One region of the Okibacterium endophyticum genome, then DNA from elsewhere that is predicted to be linked to it. Evidence: predicted binding sites of a transcription regulator. Region 1 holds the regulator's gene; the other holds the start of a gene.
What was found. Region 1 encodes LexA, which represses DNA repair genes until DNA is damaged. Its sites were predicted from a motif close to TCGAACANNTGTTCGA; they were not measured.

Region 1 (7,216 bases):
TCGAGTCTAATGCGGCGATCGCCTCGAGGAACGCTGTCGTCTCGGCTTCCGTGCCCGCCGAGACGCGCAGGTGGCCGCGTATTCCGACGTCTCGGATGAGGATGCCGCGCTCGAGAAGCGCCTCGAAGGTCTGCTGAGGATCGTCGACTCCGCCAAACAGCACGAAGTTGCTGTGCGTGCGGTGCGGGCTGTACCCCAAACCACGAAGCCCTGTCGAGATGCGATCGCGTTGCTGCGCGATGTCGTCGACCATGGCGAGCATCTCGTCGCTGTGCGCGAGCGCGGCGGTCGCCGCCGCCTGCGTGAGCGCCGAAAGGTGGTAGGGCAGCCGCACCAGGCGCAGCGCGTCTGTGACGGCGGGGTCCGCCGCCAGATAGCCGAGGCGGGCGCCGGCGAACGCGAACGCCTTGCTCATCGTGCGAGAGACGATGAGCCGTTCGCGCCCGTCGAGCAGCGTGAGTGCGCTTGGGGTGCCCACCGGGGCGAATTCGGCGTATGCCTCATCGACGACGACGATGCCGGGCGCCTGGTCGTAGACAGCGGCGATGGTCTCGATCGAGAGCGGAGTACCCGTTGGATTGTTCGGTGAGCAGAGGAACACCAGGTCGGGCTGCTCGCGCGCGACGGCGGCCGCGGCCGTCTGCGGCGACACCTCGAAGTCGTCGTCCCGGTCTGCGCCGATCCAGCGTGTTCCCGTGCCGGATGCGAGCAGCGGGTACATCGAGTAGGTCGGGCTGAACCCGAGCACGGAGCGACCCGGGCCCCCGAATGCCTGCAGAACCTGCTGGAGGACTTCGTTGGAGCCGTTCGCCGCCCATACGTTGTCTCGTGTGAGCCCGTGTCCGAGATAGGCGGCCAGGCTGTCGCGCAGGCCGGTGAACTCACGATCCGGGTACCTGTTCACCCCGATGACGGCCGCTGCGATGCGCGCCACGATGTCGTGGGCGACTGCTTCGGGAATGGTGTGTGTGTTCTCGTTCACGTTGAGCGCGACAGGCACGGCCTTCTGGGGAGCACCGTACGGGGACTTTCCGCGCAGATCGTCGCGGATAGGAAGGTCGCTGAGTGAGGTCACCCCGCAAGTTTAGCCAGCTAAATTGCCCAGGTTTCACTCGGCGTCTGACGTCACCCCGACGTTTAGTCGACTAAATCGCCCGGAGTTCACTCGGTGTCTGACGCCGAATAGCTCGCCGGGATCGCGATCTGCTGCCCGGGCACGACGTTCGATGAAGACAGACGGTTGAGATCGAGGATCTCGTTGATGACGTCTCTGGGGTCCGCCTGGGGGGCGATGCGAACCGCGACCTGCCACAGCGACTGTCCGGCCTCGATCGTGACGTATTCGAACGACGCGCTGCTCGCCGTCGACGTGGCGACCGCACCGTCGGCATTCAGTCCGAGATAGGCGGCGACGGCGATCACGGGCACGGCAGCGAGTGTCGTGAGCACGAGGCGACCACGACGCGTGATCCGCAGACGTCCCGATGCGCGAGGTGCGGATACGCGAGGTGCGGATACGCGAGGTGCGGATGCGCGAGGCACAGACGCTATGGGCACAGACGCTATGGGCACAGACGTTGTGGGCACAGACGTTGTGCGCTGTGCGCCGACGAGGCCGGCGTGCTCTGCGCCCGCCATATGGGTGACGTACGCGCGTGGTCGGTTCATCCGGTGTCCGCTCATTGTGTTCGTCCTTCCGCCTCTGCTCGTTGTCACGGGCTCTTCCTCCTACAGGCTGCTTCTGTTACGTCCTGCGGTCATCCACCGTCTTCGTATGACCGGCATCCGCAGAGGCCGGTTATAAGAAGATGTGTTCCGAATCTATCTTCGATTGTTCGAAGATGCAAGATGCTTTTCGAAAACCGATGAGAAGAGAGTCGCGACACACTCGAACAGATGTTTGCCTCGCGCCCTTTTCACCGATACAGTTCGTGTGATGGTTGACACTCAATCAGCAACCACCGACACGGGTATCAGCGGCGGCGCCGCGTGAGCGAAAGAAGCACAATGACGGTCAGCGGAACACCGGCAGGCAAGGGCACAACGCGGCGGCGCAAGACCCTGAGCGACAAGCAGCTGGCGATCCTCGAAGTCATCCAGCGATCCGTGAGTCAACGGGGCTATCCGCCGAGCATGCGCGAGATCGGCGACGCGGTCGGCCTTGCCTCGCTCTCGAGCGTGACCCACCAGCTGAACCAGTTGGAGCTCAGCGGATACCTTCGGCGGGATCCGAATCGTCCACGTGCCCTGGAGGTGCTCATCGAGCTGCCGTCGGTCGCGTCCGAGTCGCTCGACTACGAGAACACCACCCCGATCGGCGACGCCGCGATGGTACCCCTGGTCGGCAACATTGCCGCCGGGGTTCCGATCACTGCAGAGCAGCAGGTCGAAGAGGTCTTCCCTCTGCCGCGGCAGCTCGTCGGCAAGGGCGACCTCTTTATGCTGAAGGTCAAGGGCGAGTCGATGATCGACGCCGCCATCTGCGATGGCGACTGGGTGGTCGTACGACAGCAGAGCACCGCCGAGAACGGCGACATCGTTGCGGCCATGCTCGACGGTGAGGCGACAGTCAAGGTGTTCCGCAAGCGAGACGGCCACGTCTGGTTGCTGCCGCGGAACAGCAACTTCGAACCGATCGTCGGTGACCTCGCCGACGTGCTCGGCAAAGTGGTCGCCGTTCTTCGATCCGTCTGACGCGTCACAGTTCGCCCGGATGACGCCGCCGTCGCGGTCATAAGCCTGAGGGTCCGACAAGCAGCCGACGGCGGTCGTTGCCGCCGACGTGGCTGCTGGTGGACGCTCGGCCGCCCTCAGACGGGTGACGCGTCAGGCAGTCACGCCGTCGCGACGCTTGACGATGAACTCATCCACCGATGCGGCGATTTCTTCTGACACCAGTGCGCGAACACGTGTTCCGGCCTCGAGATAGTCGATGTGCATCACACGCGCCCTGCGGTGAAGCATAGAAATGACCTCACCCCTGTCATACGGCACAAGCAGGGTCACCTCGATCGACGGGCTCGGCAAGAGAGCGGAAACCGCCTCGAGAATCTCGTCGATCCCCTCACCAGTGCGAGCTGACGCGAAGACCGCGTCAGGCTCGAGTCCGCGCAGCAGCAGCCGGTCGTCTTCGCTGATCAGATCGGATTTGTTGAAGACGACGAGCTCGGGGATGTCTCGTGCGCCGACGTCGCCGATGACGTCCCTCACCGTGGTCAGCTGTGACGCGGGGTCGGGATGCGACGCGTCGACCACGTGCACGATCAGTTCGGCGTCTGCCACTTCTTCGAGCGTCGAGCGGAAGGCCTCGACGAGCTGATGTGGGAGGTTCCTGACGAAACCGACAGTGTCGACGAGCGTGTATTGACGCCCGTCTTCGGTGCGGGTGCGGCGCACCGTCGCGTCGAGAGTGGCGAAGAGCGCGTTCTCGACCAGCACTCCTGCCTTCGTGATGCGGTTGAGCAGACTCGATTTGCCGGCGTTCGTGTAGCCGGCGATCGCGACGGAGGGCACCTCGTTGCGGTGGCGGTTCGCCCGTTTCGCCTCGCGTGACGGGGCGAAGCCCTTGATCTGCTTGCGCAGCTTCGCCATTCGTGTGTGGATGCGGCGTCTGTCGAGCTCGATCTTCGTCTCACCGGGGCCACGGGAACCCATGCCGGCTCCTGCGCCGCCGACCTGACCACCTGCCTGGCGGCTCATGGATTCACCCCATCCGCGCAGCCGAGGAAGCAGATACTCGAGCTGGGCAAGTTCCACCTGGGCCTTGCCCTCCCTGCTCTTGGCGTGCTGGCTGAAGATGTCGAGGATCACAGCTGTGCGGTCGATCACCTTGACTTTGACCACGTCTTCGAGTGCGCGCCGCTGACTCGGCGCCAGCTCCGTGTCCGCGATGACCGTGTCGGCGCCGAGCGACTGCACGATTGCCCTCAGCTCCTCTGCCTTGCCCCGGCCCAGGTACGTGCTCGGGTCCGGGTGGGGGCGCCGCTGCAGCATCCCGTCGAGCACAACCGCGCCGGCCGTCTCAGCGAGTGCTGCAAGCTCGCGAAGCGAGTTCTCTGCGTCATCGAGCGAACCCTGCGAGTAGACGCCGATGAGAATGACATTCTCGAGTCGCAGCTGGCGATACTCGACCTCTGTGACGTCTTCGAGCTCGGTCGAGAGCCCGGCGACCCGCCGAAGCGCCTGCCGTTCTTCACGATCGAGCTGCTCGCCATCCCGCTCATCATCCTCGCGCAGGGGCCTCTCATCGTTCAGAGCCTCTGCTCGAGCACGTCCAAAGAGGGTGTATCCGCTCGCGTGCGTGTCCGCGCGGTCGAGCACCCGGGACACAACATCGTTGTCTGGGGAGCTGCCATCGGCCTGGTGACGGTCATCGCCGGAATTCTCTGTCATTGACGTTAACCCTAGTTCGTTCTGGTCGAGTACGTTCTTCACTATGGGTAGCGATCACTATTTCACCGGGTCCCCAGGCAGTGACCTGAAGCAACGCAGGATCCGGGTCCGTCTCGCGGGCCGCGAGATCGAGGTCACGACCGCCGGTGGCATCTTCAGCCCCGACCGCGTCGACACGGGCACACAGGTCCTGCTCTCGAACACACCGGCGCCTCCCCCGAGCGGCAATTTTCTCGACCTCGGCTGCGGCTGGGGACCGATCGCCCTGACCCTGGCTATCGAATCGCCCCTCGCGACCGTGTGGGCTGTCGATGTCAACGAACGCGCCCTCGATCTCGTGCGCACGAACGCCGGATCCCTTGGACTCGAGAACGTTCGCGCGGTTCTTCCCTCCGAGGTTCCAGACGAGCTTCGGTTCAGGACGATCTGGTCGAATCCGCCGATCCGGGTCGGAAAGAACGAGCTCCACACGATGCTCGAGCACTGGCTCCCCCGTCTGACGTCCGGATCGGACGCGTGGCTGGTCGTGCAGCGGAACCTCGGGTCAGACAGTCTGCACCGATGGCTCAACGGAGCGCTTCCCGACGACTTCACCGTCACCAGGGCCGCCACGGGCAAGGGGTATCGGGTGCTTCGCGCCAAGCACAGAGTGGCGTCGCCCGCGTGACCAGAGCATCGGCGTGACCGTTCCTACACGAGCATCAGCTCACCGGTATAGACGAGCTCTGCCGGTCCGCTGAGAGCGACGTGTTCGCCGTCCTCGGTCGGGAACATCCGAACGCCGAGCGAGCCGCCCGCGACATCGACCCGCCACTGATTCGGTGCGCCGGCGCCCGCCCAGTGCCTGGTGGCCAGCGCAGCTGCCGCGATGCCCGTCCCACATGAGAGGGTCTCGCCGCTTCCCCTCTCGTGCACACGCATCCTGATTCTCGCGACGCCGTTGCTGATCAGAGGCTCGTGCGGCACAACGAACTCGACGTTCGCACCGTCTGCGGGAACCGGTTCGAGCCGTGGGGCATACGACAGGTCGGCCGCGTCGAGCTCTGCGTCGTCTGCCAGGGCGACGACCACGTGAGGGTTGCCCACGTTGATGCCCAGACCGGGCCGCGCAACCTTCACCTCTTTGGCACGGACGAGTGGCTCACCACCGTCGAGCGACCAACGGCCGAGATCGACCTGGTATCCCGCAGCGGAGAGCTGAACATCCCTCACCCCCGCACGCGTGCCGACGGCAAGCGTCTCGCCCTGGCCGAGCTCGGCCAGCCCGCGATCGATCAGATAGTGCACAAAAACGCGGATGCCGTTCCCGCACATCTCTGCGACCGAGCCGTCGGCGTTGTGGTAATCCATAAACCATTCGGCGTGCGGGTCCTCCGCGAGGGCGGCTGAGCCGGCATCGAGTGCGCGGGACCGCACTGCCCTGATCACACCGTCCGCGCCGATGCCGAAATGGCGGTCGCACACAGCGGCGATCTGCTCAGACGTCATCGGATGTTCACCATCGGGGTCGCTGTAGAGCACGAAGTCGTTGCCGGTTCCGTGGCCCTTGGTGAAATTCAGGGTGAATGACATGGCGTCAAGTCTACGGTTCACCGGAGGGCGGACCGCTGCCGCCATACATCGTGCCCGCACCCTCGTTCGCGGCTCAGAGGATCGACTGCAGTACCTGCTGCAGGAGCATATCGCTGTCGTAATCGAACCAGAGTGCGTCTCGGTATCTGGTGAACCAGCTCATCTGCCGCCTCGCATAACGCCGGGTGAGCTGTTGGGTCAGTTCGATCGCCTGTGCCCGCGTGAGTTCCCCGGTCAGTTCGCCGAGGGCCTGAGCGTATCCGATAGCCCGTCGCGCGGTGACGCCGCTCTCAAGCCCCCGGTCCCGCAACCTCGATACCTCGTCGACGAGCCCGTCGCGCCACATCTGGAGCACACGCCGATCGAGTCTCGTCGTCAGCTCGTTCCGGGGTGCACGGAGCCCGATGATCGTCGCCGGGGTCCAGTAGACCGGTTCATCCGGCAGCGAACCCGACACGGGCTCGCCGGTGATCTCGGCGACCTCGAGCGCCCGAACGATACGCCGTGCGTTCTGCGCGCCGATGCGCGCCGCCGCATCGGGGTCCACGTCTCTCAGCCGGCGATACAGCGCACCGCTTCCCTGCTGCGCCAGTTCATCTTCAAGACGCGCGCGGATCATCGGATCGGATCCGGGGAACTGAAAGTCGAAGATCACGCTCGACACGTACAATCCGGAACCGCCCACGAGGATGGGCCAGTTGCCCCGGTCGAGGATCGCGCCGACGACAGCACGCGCCTCGGTCTGGTATCGGGAAACCGTCGCCTCGTCGGTGACGTCGAGCACGTCGAGCAGATGGTGCGGAACACGTTGCCTGAGCTCGGCCGGGAGTTTGGCCGTGCCGATGTCCATGCCGCGATAGAGCTGCATGGCGTCGGCGTTCACGATTTCGGCACCGGCGCCGCGAGCGTGGAGCTCGCGGGCCAGGTTGAGCGAGAGGTCAGATTTTCCGGTGCCGGTCGGCCCGACGATCGCGATCAGCCTCGGGTCGGGCAGGTCTCGGCTGCTCAGCGGTCGCCGTCGTTCTCGTCTGAGGGGCGCACCGTGTTCGCCGACGGCTCGGCCGGGGCTCCCACTCTCAGTGCCGGAAGCCCGAGCGAGACCCGGCCGGGTTCGGCAGACTGCCCGTGCGCAGGGGTCGCACACGATTCGGCCTGTGCACGATCCCAGGCGTCGCCGGCCTGTGTGCGTCTGATGCGCAGCGGCGCACCGTCCTGTGAGTCTGCGATCAGGTGGAACGGCGCCGCCTGCGTG
Region 2 (7,216 bases), on a different contig from region 1:
TCCGAATCCGAGAACCGAACCCCGTTGCGCATCGTGTCTGTCAACGGGAGCCTTCACGCGCCCTCGAAGACAGGCGCACTGCTCGAGGGAATCCTCGATCAGCTGGAACGAGCCCACCCGATCGATGCGCACCGTATCGACGTGAGCGAGATCGGCCCCGCGTTCGCGGGTGCCCTCAGACGGGACCAGCTGCCTGATTCCGTTGAGCACGAGCTTCGGCAGATCGAACAGGCCGACCTGCTCGTTGTGGGCACACCCGTGTACCGCGCGTCGTTCACCGGGCTGTTCAAACACCTGTTCGACTTCGTCGGACAGTACGAGCTCGTCGACAAGCCGGTGCTGCTCGCGGCAACCGGCGGAGGGGAGCGGCACGCCCTGATCCTCGAGCATCAGTTCCGGCCGCTCTTCGGCTTCTTTCAGGCGCTGACGCTTCCGCTCGGTGTCTATGCGTCTGCGTCGGATTTCAACGGCTACACGATCGGATCAGAGACGCTCGCGCGGCGCATCGACCTGGCCGTTCAGCGCGGGCTCCCGATCGCTCTTTCCGGGCGTGCGAGACGCGACGTCGAGGTGTCGAGCTACGTGGGGGCCTGGTAGCACGAGCAGGGTCCGCTGCGCCGCCGGCGGCTCGTGACGCGCCCTCCGACAGAGGCCGGCGCGTCACAAAAGGTATGGCGGGTCGTGTGATCCTCCCCTCGTGATCGCCGATCGACCCTCCTAGGGTTGAGGCATGGCCCACCGCTTGGAGAACGCGATCAGTCCTTACCTGAGAGCTCACGCCTCAAACCCGGTCGACTGGTGGCCCTGGGGGCCAGAGGCCTTCGCCGAAGCGGCACGCCTCGACGTTCCCGTGTTCATCTCGATCGGTTACGCGACCTGCCACTGGTGCCATGTCATGGCGCGTGAGTCGTTCAGCGACGAGCGTGTCGCGGCATACCTCGCTGAGCACTTCGTGAGCATCAAGGTCGATCGCGAAGAGCATCCCGACGTCGACGCCACCTATCTGGCGCAGGCCAGCGCGTTCACCAGGCAGCTGGGCTGGCCGCTGAGCGTCTTCACCACACCGCAGGGGCGCGCGTTCTATGCGGGAACGTACTTTCCGCCGGTGGCCGCGCAGGGGCATCCGTCGTTCTCGCAGGTGCTCGAAGCGGTGACGGATGCCTGGCAGAACCGGCGGGACGAGGCCATGCACAACGGCGAGGCGATCGCAGAGGCCGTGCTGGCGAGCTCAGCGCCACGTGGCGAGGCCGAGCTGCCCTCTCGCGATGCGCTCGATGAAGCCGCCACGGCTCTGGCGTCGCACGAGGACCCGGTCTTCGGCGGGTTCGGGGGCAGCCCGAAGTTCCCCGTCGCGCCCACGCTGATGTTCCTGCAGGCCATGGGCGGAGACGCAGAGGTGCTCGCGGCACGCACACTGGAACGGATGGCGGATTCTCCGCTGCGTGATCCGGTCGAGGGCGGGTTCTTTCGCTATGCGACGAAGCGAGACTGGTCAGATCCGCACTACGAGCGCATGCTCTATGACAACGCACTGCTGCTCGGCGCCTACACGGCGGCGTGGACCGCCGACGACTCCCGCCACTGGGCGGCTCGAACCGCCGCCGGCATCGCGTCGTTCCTGATCGAGGTGATGCAGCGACCCTCTGGCGGTTATGCGAGCGCGCAGGACTCGGAGAGCATCATCGACGGCCGAAGGTCGGAGGGCGGTTATTACGCACGAGATGCGCTCGGGCGAAGCACGCTCCAGCCGCCGGCGCTCGACGAGAAGATCCTGACCGGCTGGAACGGCATGGCGGTCGAGGCGATGGCGAGGGCCGGACGAGTCTTCGCCCAGCCGGGGTGGATCGACTCAGCCAGGCGCGCTGCCGACTATCTGCTCGAGGTTCATGTCGACGACGAGCGGATGCTCACCCGTGCGTCGATCGCGGCACCAGGCGAGAGCGGTGAGACGGCGCGTCGCTCCGAGGCCGTTGCGACCCTCGAAGACTATGGAATGCTCGCGGGAGCGCTCATCGAACTGGCGCTCGCAACGGGAGAGAGCCGGTACGCGCTCGAGGCGCGACGCTTCATCGATGCGACACTTGTCGCCGGAGAGGCCCAGCGCACCGTCCGCTCTGGTGGCGGCGCCGCGCGCGGTGGTTCCGAGCAGAGCGGTGCCGAACAACCGGAACCTCTCGCCGATGTCTTCGTCGCTCCGGGCGGGGGAGACCCCGTGCTCGTCTCGCACCGTCTTCTGCTCGAGGGCGACCCGTCAGAGGGGGCGTATCCCTCTGGGCAGGCCGCAACCGCCAGTGCGGCGTGGCGTCTCTATCTGCTGATCGGCGAACGGCGGTACCTCGCGGCCGCCGCCGCGGTCGTCGGCTCGATCGCAGAGCTCGCGCTCGCGAATCCCGTCTCGTTCGGGTCAGCCCTCGCGCTCGCCGCGTCACTCGCGCGAGAGCCGCGCCAACTCGTGGTGGTCACTCCCGATGATGCGGCGGGCGCCGGGGAACTCGCCGACGTCGTGAGACGGGCTCAGCAAGACGTGACGGCGGTGGTCACGCAGTCCGAGGCACAGCGGTTCGCCGCGGGAGGCTTCGGCCTCTTCGAGGCGCGTGAGCCGGTGGACGGGCAGGCGACGGCATACGCCTGCACCGCTTTTGTGTGCTCGCTCCCGGTCACCGACGCAGACGGCTTGGAGAATGCGCTCGCGCGCTAGCGAACACCCTTGCGTGAGGTGATGACCCCCGTGTCGAAGCCGAGCAGGTGCAGCCCACCGTGAAAACGAGCGTGCTCCACCTTGATGCAGCGATCCATAACGATCGTGAGGCCCTTGGCCTCTGCGTCGTATGCGGCCTCTTCGTTCCAGATGCCGAGCTGCACCCACATGGTCTTCGCGCCGACGGCGACCACGTCGTCGACGACAGAGGGGATGTCGCTCGCCTTTCGGAAGACATCGACGATGTCCGGCACCTCGGGCAGCGAGGCCAGGTCCGGGTATGCCCTCTGGCCGAGGATCTCGTCGGCGTTGGGGTTGACGAAGTAGACCCGGTAGTCACTCGACTGCTGCAGGTAGGTGCCGACGAAGTAACTCGATCGTGCGGGATTGGGCGATGCGCCGACGATGGCCACCGATTGAGCGGCGCGCAGGATGCCGAGACGCTCTTTCGCGTCCGGTCCCACCCAGGTGCGCTGGGATTTGAGCAGCCGGGCGAGCGGTGAGTCCGCGGGGATCGAGCAGGTGAGCCCGTTCTGCAGCTGCGCTGTGATGACGTCGTCGGTCTTCTCGATCGTGGTCATGACTGTTCCTTCACTGCCAGGGTGAGCGCCTGGTCAAGGTCGTAAACGATGTCGTCCGGGTCTTCTATTCCCACCGAGAGTCGCAGCACACCGGGAAGAACGCCCGCATCGACGAGCTGCTGCTCGGTGAGCTGGGCGTGCGTCGTCGACGCCGGGTGGATGATGAGCGTCTTCGCGTCACCGATGTTGGCGAGGTGGCTGGCGAGGTTCACTGATTCGATGAGCTTCTGCCCGACGGCCCTGCCACCCTTCACAACGAAGCTGAACACCGATCCGGCGCCCTTCGGAAGGTACTTCTCGGCACGACCGTGGTGCGGGTGGTCTGGCAGTCCGGCCCAGAACACACTCTCGACACGCGGGTCCTCTGCCAGCCACTTCGCGACGATCCTGGTGTTGTCGACGTGTGCCTGCATACGGAAGGGAAGCGTCTCGACGCCCTGGGCGAGCTGGAACGCCGACTGGGCCGACAGTGCAGGCCCGATGTCTCGCAGCTGCTCCGCCCTGAGCCGGGTGAGAAAGGCATACTCCCCGAAGTTGCCGGACCACTGCAGGCCGCCGTAGCTCGGAACCGGCTCGCCGAACAGGGGGAAGGTGTCGGTGTTCCAGTCGAAGCGTCCCGATTCGACGACAACACCGCCCATTGTGGTTCCGTGCCCGCCGAGGAACTTCGTGGCGGAGTGCGTCACGACGTCTGCGCCCCACTCGATCGGGCGGTTGAGATAGGGGGTCGGGATGGTGGAGTCGATGATCAGCGGGATGCCGTGCGCGTGTGCCACATCGGCGAGCGCCTCGATGTCAGCGATCTCGCCGGACGGGTTCGCGATCGTCTCGGCGAAGATCAGCTTCGTCGACGGGGTGATCGCGGCCGCGTAGTCTTCGGCGTCTGCCGACTGGACGAATGTCGTCTCGACTCCGAAGCGGCGCAGCGTCACGTCGAGCTGCGTGATGGAGCCGCCGTAGAGGCTGGCCGATGCGACGATGTGGTCGCCCTGGCCGACAAGGCTGGCGAAGGTGATGTACTGCGCGGCGAGACCGCTGGCCGTCGCGACGGCACCGAGGCCGCCCTCGAGGCTGGCGACCCGTTCCTCGAAGCTGGCCACCGTGGGGTTCGAGAGCCGGGAATAGATGTTGCCGTACTTCTGCAGGGCGAAGCGCGCAGCGGCATCCTCTGTGTCGTCGAAGACGAAGGCGGTTGTCTGGTAGATGGGCAATGCCCGTGCACCTGTGACGTCGTCTGGAATGTTGCCCGCGTGGATTGCCCGCGTGCGAAAGCCGTATTCGCGATCTGCCATAGGACAACGCTAATCGACTCGGAGGGCTCGTGTGTGCGCGGAGCGTCACACAAAGACTCACGTGGCAGGCGATGCTCGCCAGGACGAGAGCATCCCGCTGATCTCGTTGTTGTTCTCATTGGGGGACGAGTCCCGTTCTGGGCCGGGTCTGCGACCGAGACAGCTCGCGGTTCGCGGTGACACAGTTCGCGAGATTCTTCAAGAAAACGTGTCGAACATACCTTCGAATGTCGGGTGATTTTTGCTAGAATCAAGCATGGCCCGGATTTCTGAACAGCTTCGAGAACTCGCACTTTCCGTGTGCGACAGGCTCGCCGCTGTGGAAGACGCGGGACGGGGTGATCCGTCGTCGGCTTCGGTGTTGCTCGGCCGAGCTGATGATGCCGAGCTTGAGGTGTTGCTGCGTGAGGCGGCGGCAGTGCGATCCGAAGTCGATGCGGTGATCGCGGCGGGTGCGGGGGTGGTCGCCCGTCGGTCCGACCGTGCGCTGGGGTACGCCGGATTGGCGCAGAGCAAGGGGCATCGGAACCCCGTTGCCATGGTGCAGTCGATCACAGGGTCGACACGGGCTGAAGCAGCCAGGCAGGTGCGTCTGGGGGAGGCGATGACCGAGACGGATGACGCGGCCCGTGCGGGCGACAACGGCTCGCTTCTCGGCGTGACGGGACCGAGTGAGGCGGGCGCGGACGAGAGCGGACCAAACGAGACCACGCCTGCTGACGACGGAGTGGAGGCTGCGGAGCCGGTGCGGGTGTTGCCGTGGCATGAGCCCTTGACGCGTGCGGTGCGCGAGCGTGTGTTGCGGCCGGAGGCGGCGGCGGTGATCATGCGGGGGCTCGGTGAGCCCGATGACCGATGTGATGTCGAAACGCTGCGGGGTGCGGCCGAGCAGCTGGTGCGCGACGCGGGCGATGCTCATGTCGATGAGCTCGGTCGACGTGCTCGATTGCTGCGGGATCTGCTGGATCCGGTTGGCGTCGGGGTGCGGGCGGAGGAACGCTACCAGGGCAGGTCGTGGCGGTTCGGCCGGAACGCGGCGGGGGCGCGGACGGCGTTTGTGGAGTTCGACGACGACTCCGCGGCCTGGATCGATACTCTCGTCGGCGCCGCGATGAGACCACGACGCGGCGGACCGAGATTTGTGGACACAGCCGAAGCGGAACGCGCGAAGAACCTGGCAGAGGACACCAGGTCGAACGATCAGCTGGTGTTCGACCTGATGATCGACACGCTCCGCGCCGGCGTGAACGCGGACCCGATCGCCCCCTTCGGAACCCGTCAGGTCGGTGTGCGTGTGGTGATCACCGAGAAGAACCTCAACACCCGCACCGAAGAAGGGAATGTCATCGGGAACGGATTTCTCGAAGACGGCGGTGACCGTGTTCCCGTGGCTGTGGTGGAGCGGATGATCTGCAACAGCGGAACCGTGCCTGTCACCGTGGACAGTCACGGGAACCCGCTGGACGTGGGCCGGGATCAACGGCTGTTCACAACAAGACAACGCATCGCGTTAGCAATCAGGGACGGTGGATGCCGACATCCGGATTGCGACCGGTCTGCGTCGTATACCGAGGCGCATCACATCAACGGATGGATGGCGGACCACGGGAACACGGACATCGCGGACGGGGTGCTGTTATGCCGATATCACCACATGCTGCTCCACAACAACGGCTGGAAAATCGTCAGGGATGACTCCGACTACTTTCTGATACCGCCTGCGAGCATCGACCCTGACCGTGTCCCGATACCGACGCCGAGCAAATCGCCGCTCCTGTGGAGTCTCCACGGGTTTGGTCTCGACGGGCTCGACCACCGGTGAGGGCCCGGACACCGCGGGGTCTCGACAAGCTCGACCACCGTGGGGTCTCGACGGGCTCGGGGTCTCGACGGGCTCGGGGTCTCGACAAGCTCGACCACCGTGGGGTTTCGACGGGCTCGGGGTCTCGACAGGCTCGACCACCGTGGGGTCTCGACAGGCTCGACCACCGTGGGGTCTCGACAGGCTCGACCACCGTGGGGTCTCAGTCGATGCGCGTCGGCTGCCTCACACCGAGCCCCGACCGTTTATAGGCGGCATCGATCACGCGCATCGTCGCGATCGAATCTGCCGGGTCGGTGAGCACCGGCGATCCGAGCACAACTGCATCCCTGAACGCCTCGAGCTGAAAGCGATACGTCGACAGCGTGGTCGCATTCTCTGTTCGTGTTCCGTCCGCTGTCCGGATGGTGAGTTCATTGCCGAGCTGAGGGAGGAAGGGGTTGGTGACCGTCAGCGTTCCCCGGTCTCCGACGATCGTCACATGCTGTGTCGACGCAGGCGGATCCATCCACATCGAGCCGGTCGCCTGCCCCGTGACCCCGCTCGGGAACTCGAGGTCGACGGTCATGTCGCCGTCGACATCAGGTGTGAAGGTGTGCGCCGCAGCACCCGTGACGACAGGTTCCTCGCGCACAAGCGCCCGAAGCAGACGGATCGGGTAACACCCGACGTCCATCAGCGACCCACCGGCCAGTTCACGCTGCCAGCGCACATTCGCCTCGTCGGCTTCGATCGAGAAACCGAAGAGCGACTCGATCGATCCGATCGTTCCGAGTTCGCCCGAGTCCACGATCTCGATCATGCGCGCGGTGATGGGGTGATA

Region 2: the regulator LexA is predicted to act here: its motif matches at 4,783-4,798, upstream of ACYVF5_RS05190 (HNH endonuclease signature motif containing protein).

The regions. Positions count from the first base shown of each region.
Region 1 is NZ_BAAGXA010000008.1:150,317-157,532, reverse strand. It holds gene ACYVF5_RS12685 (histidinol-phosphate transaminase) at 1-1,075, opposite strand, end outside; gene ACYVF5_RS12680 (LysM peptidoglycan-binding domain-containing protein) at 1,162-1,668, opposite strand; gene lexA (transcriptional repressor LexA) at 2,008-2,694, shown strand; gene hflX (GTPase HflX) at 2,827-4,392, opposite strand; gene ACYVF5_RS12665 (class I SAM-dependent methyltransferase) at 4,436-5,059, shown strand; gene dapF (diaminopimelate epimerase) at 5,083-5,964, opposite strand; gene miaA (tRNA (adenosine(37)-N6)-dimethylallyltransferase MiaA) at 6,038-6,958, opposite strand; gene miaB (tRNA (N6-isopentenyl adenosine(37)-C2)-methylthiotransferase MiaB) at 6,970-7,216, opposite strand, start outside.
Region 2 is NZ_BAAGXA010000005.1:210,350-217,565, forward strand. It holds gene msuE (FMN reductase) at 1-597, shown strand, start outside; gene ACYVF5_RS05175 (thioredoxin domain-containing protein) at 731-2,698, shown strand; gene ACYVF5_RS05180 (CoA-binding protein) at 2,695-3,279, opposite strand; gene ACYVF5_RS05185 (O-acetylhomoserine aminocarboxypropyltransferase/cysteine synthase family protein) at 3,276-4,571, opposite strand; gene ACYVF5_RS05190 (HNH endonuclease signature motif containing protein) at 4,828-6,393, shown strand; gene ACYVF5_RS05195 (Gfo/Idh/MocA family protein) at 6,596-7,216, opposite strand, start outside.